Nodosilinea sp. E11: one gene and its partner. The protein of the gene in region 1 interacts with the protein of each later gene in a pairwise test. Links are inferred from orthologs where the notes say so. Each region holds a gene or a part of one and is shown on either strand. Other genes may lie near its edges.

Evidence for each region.
Region 2: the proteins of pheT (region 1) and secD interact in binary tests that used the Escherichia coli proteins (3 or more experiments, as listed by UniProt). The link is inferred for Nodosilinea sp. E11 from one-to-one orthologs.

The regions. Positions count from the first base shown.
Region 1 is NZ_CP136520.1:958,979-962,416, reverse strand. What follows is about bases 167-3,234. They hold pheT (phenylalanine--tRNA ligase subunit beta), read right to left. Parts: upstream 2,886-3,234; coding sequence 447-2,885; downstream 167-446. Other genes in these bases: RRF56_RS06645 (DUF4349 domain-containing protein), read left to right, coding at 167-266. Also shown: more of RRF56_RS06645, read left to right, coding at 1-166; RRF56_RS06635 (protein kinase domain-containing protein), read left to right, coding at 3,274-3,438.
Region 2 is NZ_CP136520.1:1,324,198-1,327,477, reverse strand. What follows is about bases 284-3,193. They hold secD (protein translocase subunit SecD), read right to left. Parts: upstream 2,493-3,193; coding sequence 1,074-2,492; downstream 284-1,073. Other genes in these bases: RRF56_RS08240 (alpha-ketoacid dehydrogenase subunit beta), read right to left, coding at 2,610-3,193; secF (protein translocase subunit SecF), read right to left, coding at 284-1,065. Outside these bases: RRF56_RS08255 (hypothetical protein), read right to left, coding at 1-67; more of secF, read right to left, coding at 85-283; more of RRF56_RS08240, read right to left, coding at 3,194-3,280. UniProt on the Escherichia coli protein: Part of the Sec protein translocase complex. Interacts with the SecYEG preprotein conducting channel. SecDF uses the proton motive force (PMF) to complete protein translocation after the ATP-dependent function of SecA.

The DNA of each region.
Region 1 (3,438 bases):
TCGCCTTCTCCCAAATTGACCTGACCCTGCAAAGCCCTGTTACCTCAGTGCCACCGTTGCGGCCCGTGGGCGAAACCCTTGGCAACACCTGGAAATCGGCTACCCAGTCGGTCAAAACATTCACCGTTAGCGGTCTAAAGCTAGGGCTGTGGCTGCTAGCCTTTAGCCCCTACTGGGTGCTGCTGGCGGCGCTTGGCTACGGCGGCTATCGGCTTTGGCAGAGTCATTCGCAGCCGCCTGCGACTGCGGAAGCTGACAACAGCTAAGCGCTCTGGCCCAGCCCGCTTTCCCTGGTGACGTTTGCTCATACCGAATCTGACCTACAAAACCCCGATTCGAAATTGATACCTCGTAGGAGCATTGCACTGCAATGCCCCGACAAATCGGGGGTAGACAGATAGGATTTAGTATCAGATGCCGACTTGGGAACGCGGATTTTGGAGCGCTTAGCTGCGCAGCGTTACGCCGAACTGTTTCTCTAGGGTGGCACGCACCTTTTGGTGAACAGGGTCTACGGCATCGTCAGTAAGAGTCTGATCGGGGGAGCGGTAAACCAATCGAAAGGCTAGGCTGCGCTGTCCTTGGGGGACGCTTTCACCCCGGTACTCGTCGAAGAGGGCGACCGACTCTAGCAATTTGCCCCCGGCTTTGGTCATGGCAGTCGTTAGGTGGGCGACGGTGACCTCTAGGGGAGCGTAGAAGGCCAGGTCGCGATCGCTCACCGGGAAGGTCGAATACGCCGCGAACTTAACTGACTTTTGCAGTACCGGCACCAGGCAGGTCTCCAGCGCCGACCAGTTGAGCTGAAACACATAGACTTCGGCGGGCAACTGCCGCTGCTGGCGCAGTTGGGGGTGTAGCTGGCCAAAGCGTCCCAGCTCTAGCCGCCCCCGCACCCACAGCGATGCGGTGCGACCGGGGTGAAACCGAGGATCGGTGCTGTCGGCGCGGTAGTCAACCGCTAGCCCCAGGCGACTAAACACGCCGTCAAGCACGCCTTTGGCCTCGTACCAGGTGAGCGGTTGAGCCTGACCACTGGTAACCCACTGGCTCGATCGCCCGTCGCCTCCCACAATGCCACCGATCGCTTCCGCCTCGTGAATACCCGCCTCGTCTTGCCAGAAAATATGGCCAACCTCAAACCCGTTCAGCGGGCCGTTGCCCTGGTTGAGGTTAAAGGCGTAGGCCTCAATCAGACCATCGACTAGATCCTGGCGCAGGGCAGAGTATTCAGGAAAGAGGGGGTTGGCGAGGGTAACCTGGCGATCGCTAATCGGTTTAGTCAACGAGTAGTGCAGCAGCTCCGTTAGCCCAGCGGCGCGAAAGGACTCGCGCAGCCGACGGTGCAGGGCCGCTTCTACCGAGAGCGAGCCGCCGATCGCCTTTTGGGGCAGGGTATCGGCAAAGTGGTTGTAGCCGTAGAGGCGAGCTACCTCTTCAATCAAATCAATTTCGCGCTCTAGATCGCGGTAGCGGTAGGGAGGCACCGTCACCGCCCACACGCCCGCAGCCTCGGTCGCCACAACCTGGCAGCCCAGGGTTTCTAAAAGGGTTTGAATCGTTTCGGGAGGTAGGTCTTGGGGGTGGTCACCCAAGTTGGTGACCTGGCCGAGCAGTTGGGTGACCCGACTCAGCCGCAGCGTGAGCACCCGGCTGGGAATGGTGGCTCCTAGGGCAGTGGTGCCGGTGGTTTGGGCCACCACGGTCGCTCCGGCTACCTCTTGCAGGAGCTGGAGGGCGCGATCGCAGGCGAGTACCAACTCCGCCGGGTTTACCCCTCGCTCGTAGCGGGCCGAGGCCTCGGTGCGCAACCCCTGGCTGCGGGCCGACTTGCGAATGGCCGCCGCATCAAAAAAAGCGGCCTCTAGCATGACGGCTACAGTACCGTCGTGGACCTCAGTGGCTTCGCCGCCCATCACCCCAGCCAGGGCCACGGGTTGGTCATTGGCGGTAATCAATAGCGTCTCGGGGGCTAGCTGGCGCTTTTGACTGTCAAGAGTAACCAGGGTTTCGCCAGCATGGGCGTAGCGCACGCCGAGACTGAGGCTGTCCCCGGTCGTCACCAGGCGATCGCGGTCAAAGGCGTGGAGCGGTTGGCCCCACTCCAGCAGCACGTAGTTAGTGATGTCTACCACATTGTTAATGGGGCGGGTGCCCGCCGCCTGGAGTCGCTGCTGCAACCACTGGGGTGACGGACCAAGAGCAATATTTTCAAGCACCGTACCAATGTAGATGGGGCAGGCTTTGGCATCGGGCAGCGAAATTGCCGGAGCCCCTGAACTGCTGGGGACGGCAACGGACTTAGTGACTGGTAAATGCAGCGCTGCCCCCGTAATCGCCGCCACCTCTCGGGCAATACCCACCATGCTGAGCGCATCGGCCCGGTTAGCGGTGGAGGTCACGTCCAAAATCACGTCATTTAGCCCTAGTAGGGGGCGCACGTCCTGGCCCAGCTCTAGGGCTTCCGCCTCAAAGATATGAATTCCTTCAGACTCTTTAGCCAACCCCAGCTCGGCTAGAGAGCAGATCATGCCTGCCGAGGGTACCCCCCGCAATTTACGGGGCTTAATGGTCAAATCAACTACGGGCAGATAGGTCTCGACGGTGGCGACGGCCACGTAGATGTTGGCCTGCACATTGGCAGCGCCGCACACTATAGTTGACGTATTGGCTTCACCAATATCGACCACACAAACGCTGAGTTTATCGGCATCGGGGTGCGGGGTGCGCTCTACCACTCGCCCGACCACCACGCCATCAGCCCAGGTGCGTCTGTCCTCAATATCTTCGACCTCAAAGCCGGCCATGGTCAGGGCATCAGCCAGCTCCCCTGGAGAAAGCTGGACATTGACGTATTCGTTGAGCCAGTTCAGAGATATGCGCATGGTAGGGCTAGGAGACCGCTAAAACGTCTAGAACGCTGTGGTTTATTGCCCAAACATTCTACCCTGCGGCCATTGCATCTACCCAAAGGACAGCCGCCGATTGACCACATCTCCCCTAGGTCACTTAACAAAGGGGGATCGAAATTTCATCGACTTTTCACATTTCGCCTCAATTTCGCGCAGAAGTATATATCCCTTGGGATGAATGCTATAACCCCCCTCGGAAAGAGGGAACAATTGGGGTAATGTGGCAGTACCGCATGGGGTCGGCCCTCATAACCCCCGCATTCGCGGTGTTGTGGCTCCCTGTTGACGGCCTCCGCTGCTGGCAACTCAATCCCAGATGAGGCCTTTGAGCCTCGTTTAGACATCCACCACCTTGGGCCGCATGAGCTACTGCATCCAACCCGATTGTTCAAAGCCTAAGAACCCTCCCACAGTCAGTCATTGTCAATGCTGTGGGGCAGAGCTGTTGCTGCGAGGCCGCTATCGGATGATCCGGGCGCTGGGGCGAGGCGGTTTTGGGGCTACGTTTTTAGCCCGCGACGAACTA
Region 2 (3,280 bases), 370 kb from region 1 along the record:
CCCACCAGCGGCGCAGTATAATCACCCGCAGGCGTTCTAAACGTGAGCTATGGCTCAGTGAGGCCATGGACAACGTCCTTGTAATTAGCTAAAGCTCTCAGGCGGCGAGGTGTCGTCGGATGAGGCGAGGGCCATGTCTGTATAGGCCTGACCACTGCGCTCTCGCCACAGGGCGAGCAGCGAACTGGCCACAAAAATGCTGGAGTAAGCCCCGGCCAAAAAACCAATAATTAGCGCTAGGGCAAAATATTTTAGAGTTTGGCCGCCAAACACCACGATCGCCACTAGGGGTAGCACCGTGGTGAGGGAGGTATTGATCGATCGCCCCAGGGTTTGGTTAACGGCGCTGTCGACAATGTCGTTGATGTGGGTGCCAGGGTGCAGCTTGCTATTCTCGCGAATGCGATCGTAAATCACCACCGTGTCGTTCACTGAGAAGCCCACAATGGTCAGCAGCGACACAATAAATAGGCTATCGACCTCGACTCCCAGCACCAGACCCAGCACCGCGAACGCTCCTACGGTGATGGCTACATCGTGCAGCAGGGCTAGGATGGCCAGCAGTGCATAGTCAATCTTAAACCGCAGGCTGAGGTAGATCACAATGCCTGCAAAGGACACCAGCAGGGCTAGTAGGCCCGACGATAGAAGCTGCCGCCCAATCACCGGCCCCACCGAGTCAATCTGGGTTGAACTGGCGTCAAAGGGGCCAATGGCTTCGTCAAGGGCGCTTTGCAGGGTGGCCCGTTCCTCCACATCTAGGTTGCGGGTGCGAATTGAGAGCACCTGCTGATCTTGGCCCAAAATTTGCAGGCTGCTGGAGTCTAGCCCCTGTTGGCTGAGCACCTGGCGCACCTCGGTCAGATCAATTGGTTCGGTACAGGTCTCGCTGATGGTACAGGTGCGGCTGAGCTGTAGGCGGGTGCCGCCCACAAAGTCAAGGCCCGGATTCAGGGGTGCCCCGAACTGCTGCCACGACAGCGCCATGGCTACCAAACTAGCTAATACCAGCAGCCCCGATACGGCCCACCACAGACTTCGCTGCTGAATGATGTTGAGCTTCATGGTCACTCCTAGGGGCGAACGGTGGTTAAACCGGGGCAAAACAGATTTGGCCGCCGGAACTGGGGCAGGCTAATGGCCAAAAACAGCAGGGTACGACTACAGGTCAGGGCTGTAAACATGCTGATGATGACGCCAATGGCCAGAGTGAGGGCAAACCCTTTCACCAATCCAGCCCCAAAATAAAACAGTGCGAGGCATGAGATCAGCGTGGTCACATTGCTGTCTAAAATGCTGGAAAAGGCGCGATAAAACCCCGATTCTACTGACCGATACAGGGTTTTGCCCGATCGCAGCTCTTCGCGGGTGCGCTCAAAAATCAGCACGTTGGCATCGACGGCCATGCCAATACTGAGAATAAACCCGGCAATACCCGGCAGGGTGAGGGTCACCCCCAGCAGATTAAAGGCGGCCCAGGTGAGTAGGGCATAGATAACCAGCGACAAATCGGCCAGGATGCCCGGCAGGCGGTAGTACACCGCCATGAAAATTAGTACAAGCACCAGGCCAACAATGCCAGCGTAGAGGCTGCGCTGAATGCTATCGCGGCCCAAGGTAGGGCCAACGGTGCGGTTTTCAACCACTTCTACCGGCAGGGGCAGGGCACCGCCCCGCAGCTGAATTTCGAGGTCGCGGGCCGACTCGGCGGTAAAGTTGCCGGAAATCACCGCACTGCCGCCGGTAATACCGGTTTCAGCGTACTGCACGTTGACCGTAGGGGCGCTCAGCAGGCGGTTGTCGAGAAAGATGCCGATGCTGCGCCCGGTACCGGCAATGGCTCGACTGAGTTCGGCGAAGGCGTTGCCGCCCTGGTTATTGAACTGAATCACCACTTCCCAAAGAGTGCCGCTGGTGGGGCGGGCGATCGCATCGGTCAGCTGATCTCCTCCCAGGGTGCTGGGCTCAAACAGGTTGGCAATGGCGGCTTCACTACCGGCGATATCGGCCTGAAGCCGATCAATGCGGGCCTGGGTTTCAGCATCTACGGTTGTTTCTGAGGGCAGGGTAGCCTGAATTGCGGCCAACTCGCCCAGGTGACCTTGCAGCACCTGGTTTTCGATCGCGAGTTGCTGTTCGGTGCCCGCCCGTTGGGCACGGAACTCCAGCTGTGCTGTGCCCCCCAGCACCCGCTCTGCCTGCTGGGGGTCGCTAACGCCGGGCAGCTGTACCAGCAGCTGATTGTTGCCTAACTGCTGCACGATTGCCTCTGAGACGCCCAGGCCGTTGACGCGGCCCTCAACCACGGTTTGCACCGCCTCCATTTCCCGCTCGGTGATAGTGGGAATGGCCTCGGTGGGTTGCACCTGAATGGTGAGCTGAGAGCCGCCTCGCAGGTCTAACCCCAGTCGGGTGGGAATTTGGCTAATGATCACCACAGCGGCGATGGTGAGCGCCAAAATAACCCCTAGCCAAGCTCGATATTTTGCCATTGCGGTTTGCTGTGGTGTGAGTGCAGGTAAGGGATGGTCATCCCTCAAGAACATGAGAAGGGAACGGTTTATTCTCCAATTGAGCCATGGTGGGCAATGCCCACTCTACAGCTGACCCTAGACGTTAAGGGCGACCATGTTTTCGACGGCGGCCTCAATTTGTTTGGGTTGCACAATGGTCAATGTCTCTAGCTTACCGTTGTAGGGGGTGGGGATGTCTTGGGAAGACAGGCGCACTACCGGAGCATCGAGTTCGTCAAAGTAGCGATCGTTAATTGAGGCAATGATTTCGGCCCCAATGCCGCCGGTTTTCATGCATTCTTCGACGATAATCACGCGGTGGGTCTTTTTGATCGACGCGCCGATGGTGTCGAAGTCAAGGGGCTTGAGGGAGATGAGGTCAATCACCTCGGGGTCAATGCCTTTTTTCTCTAGGCCCTTCACCGCCTGGGTGACGTGGTGGCGCATGCGCGAGTAGGTGAGAATAGTGACGTCTTTGCCGGGGCGCACAATCTCGGCTTTGTCGAGGGGCACCACGTACTCGTGGTTGGGCAGATCTTCTTTCAGGTTGTAGAGCAGCACATGCTCAAAGAACAGCACCGGGTTGTCGTCGCGGATGGCGGCTTTAAGCAGTCCCTTGGCGTTGTAGGGGGTAGAGCAGGCCACGATCTTCAACCCCGGCACGGCCTGGAAGTAGGCCTCCAGGCGCTGAGAGTGCTCGGCTCCTAGCTGACGACCCACCCCCCCCGGCCCGCGAATCACCATAGGAATTTTGAAGTTGCCGCCGG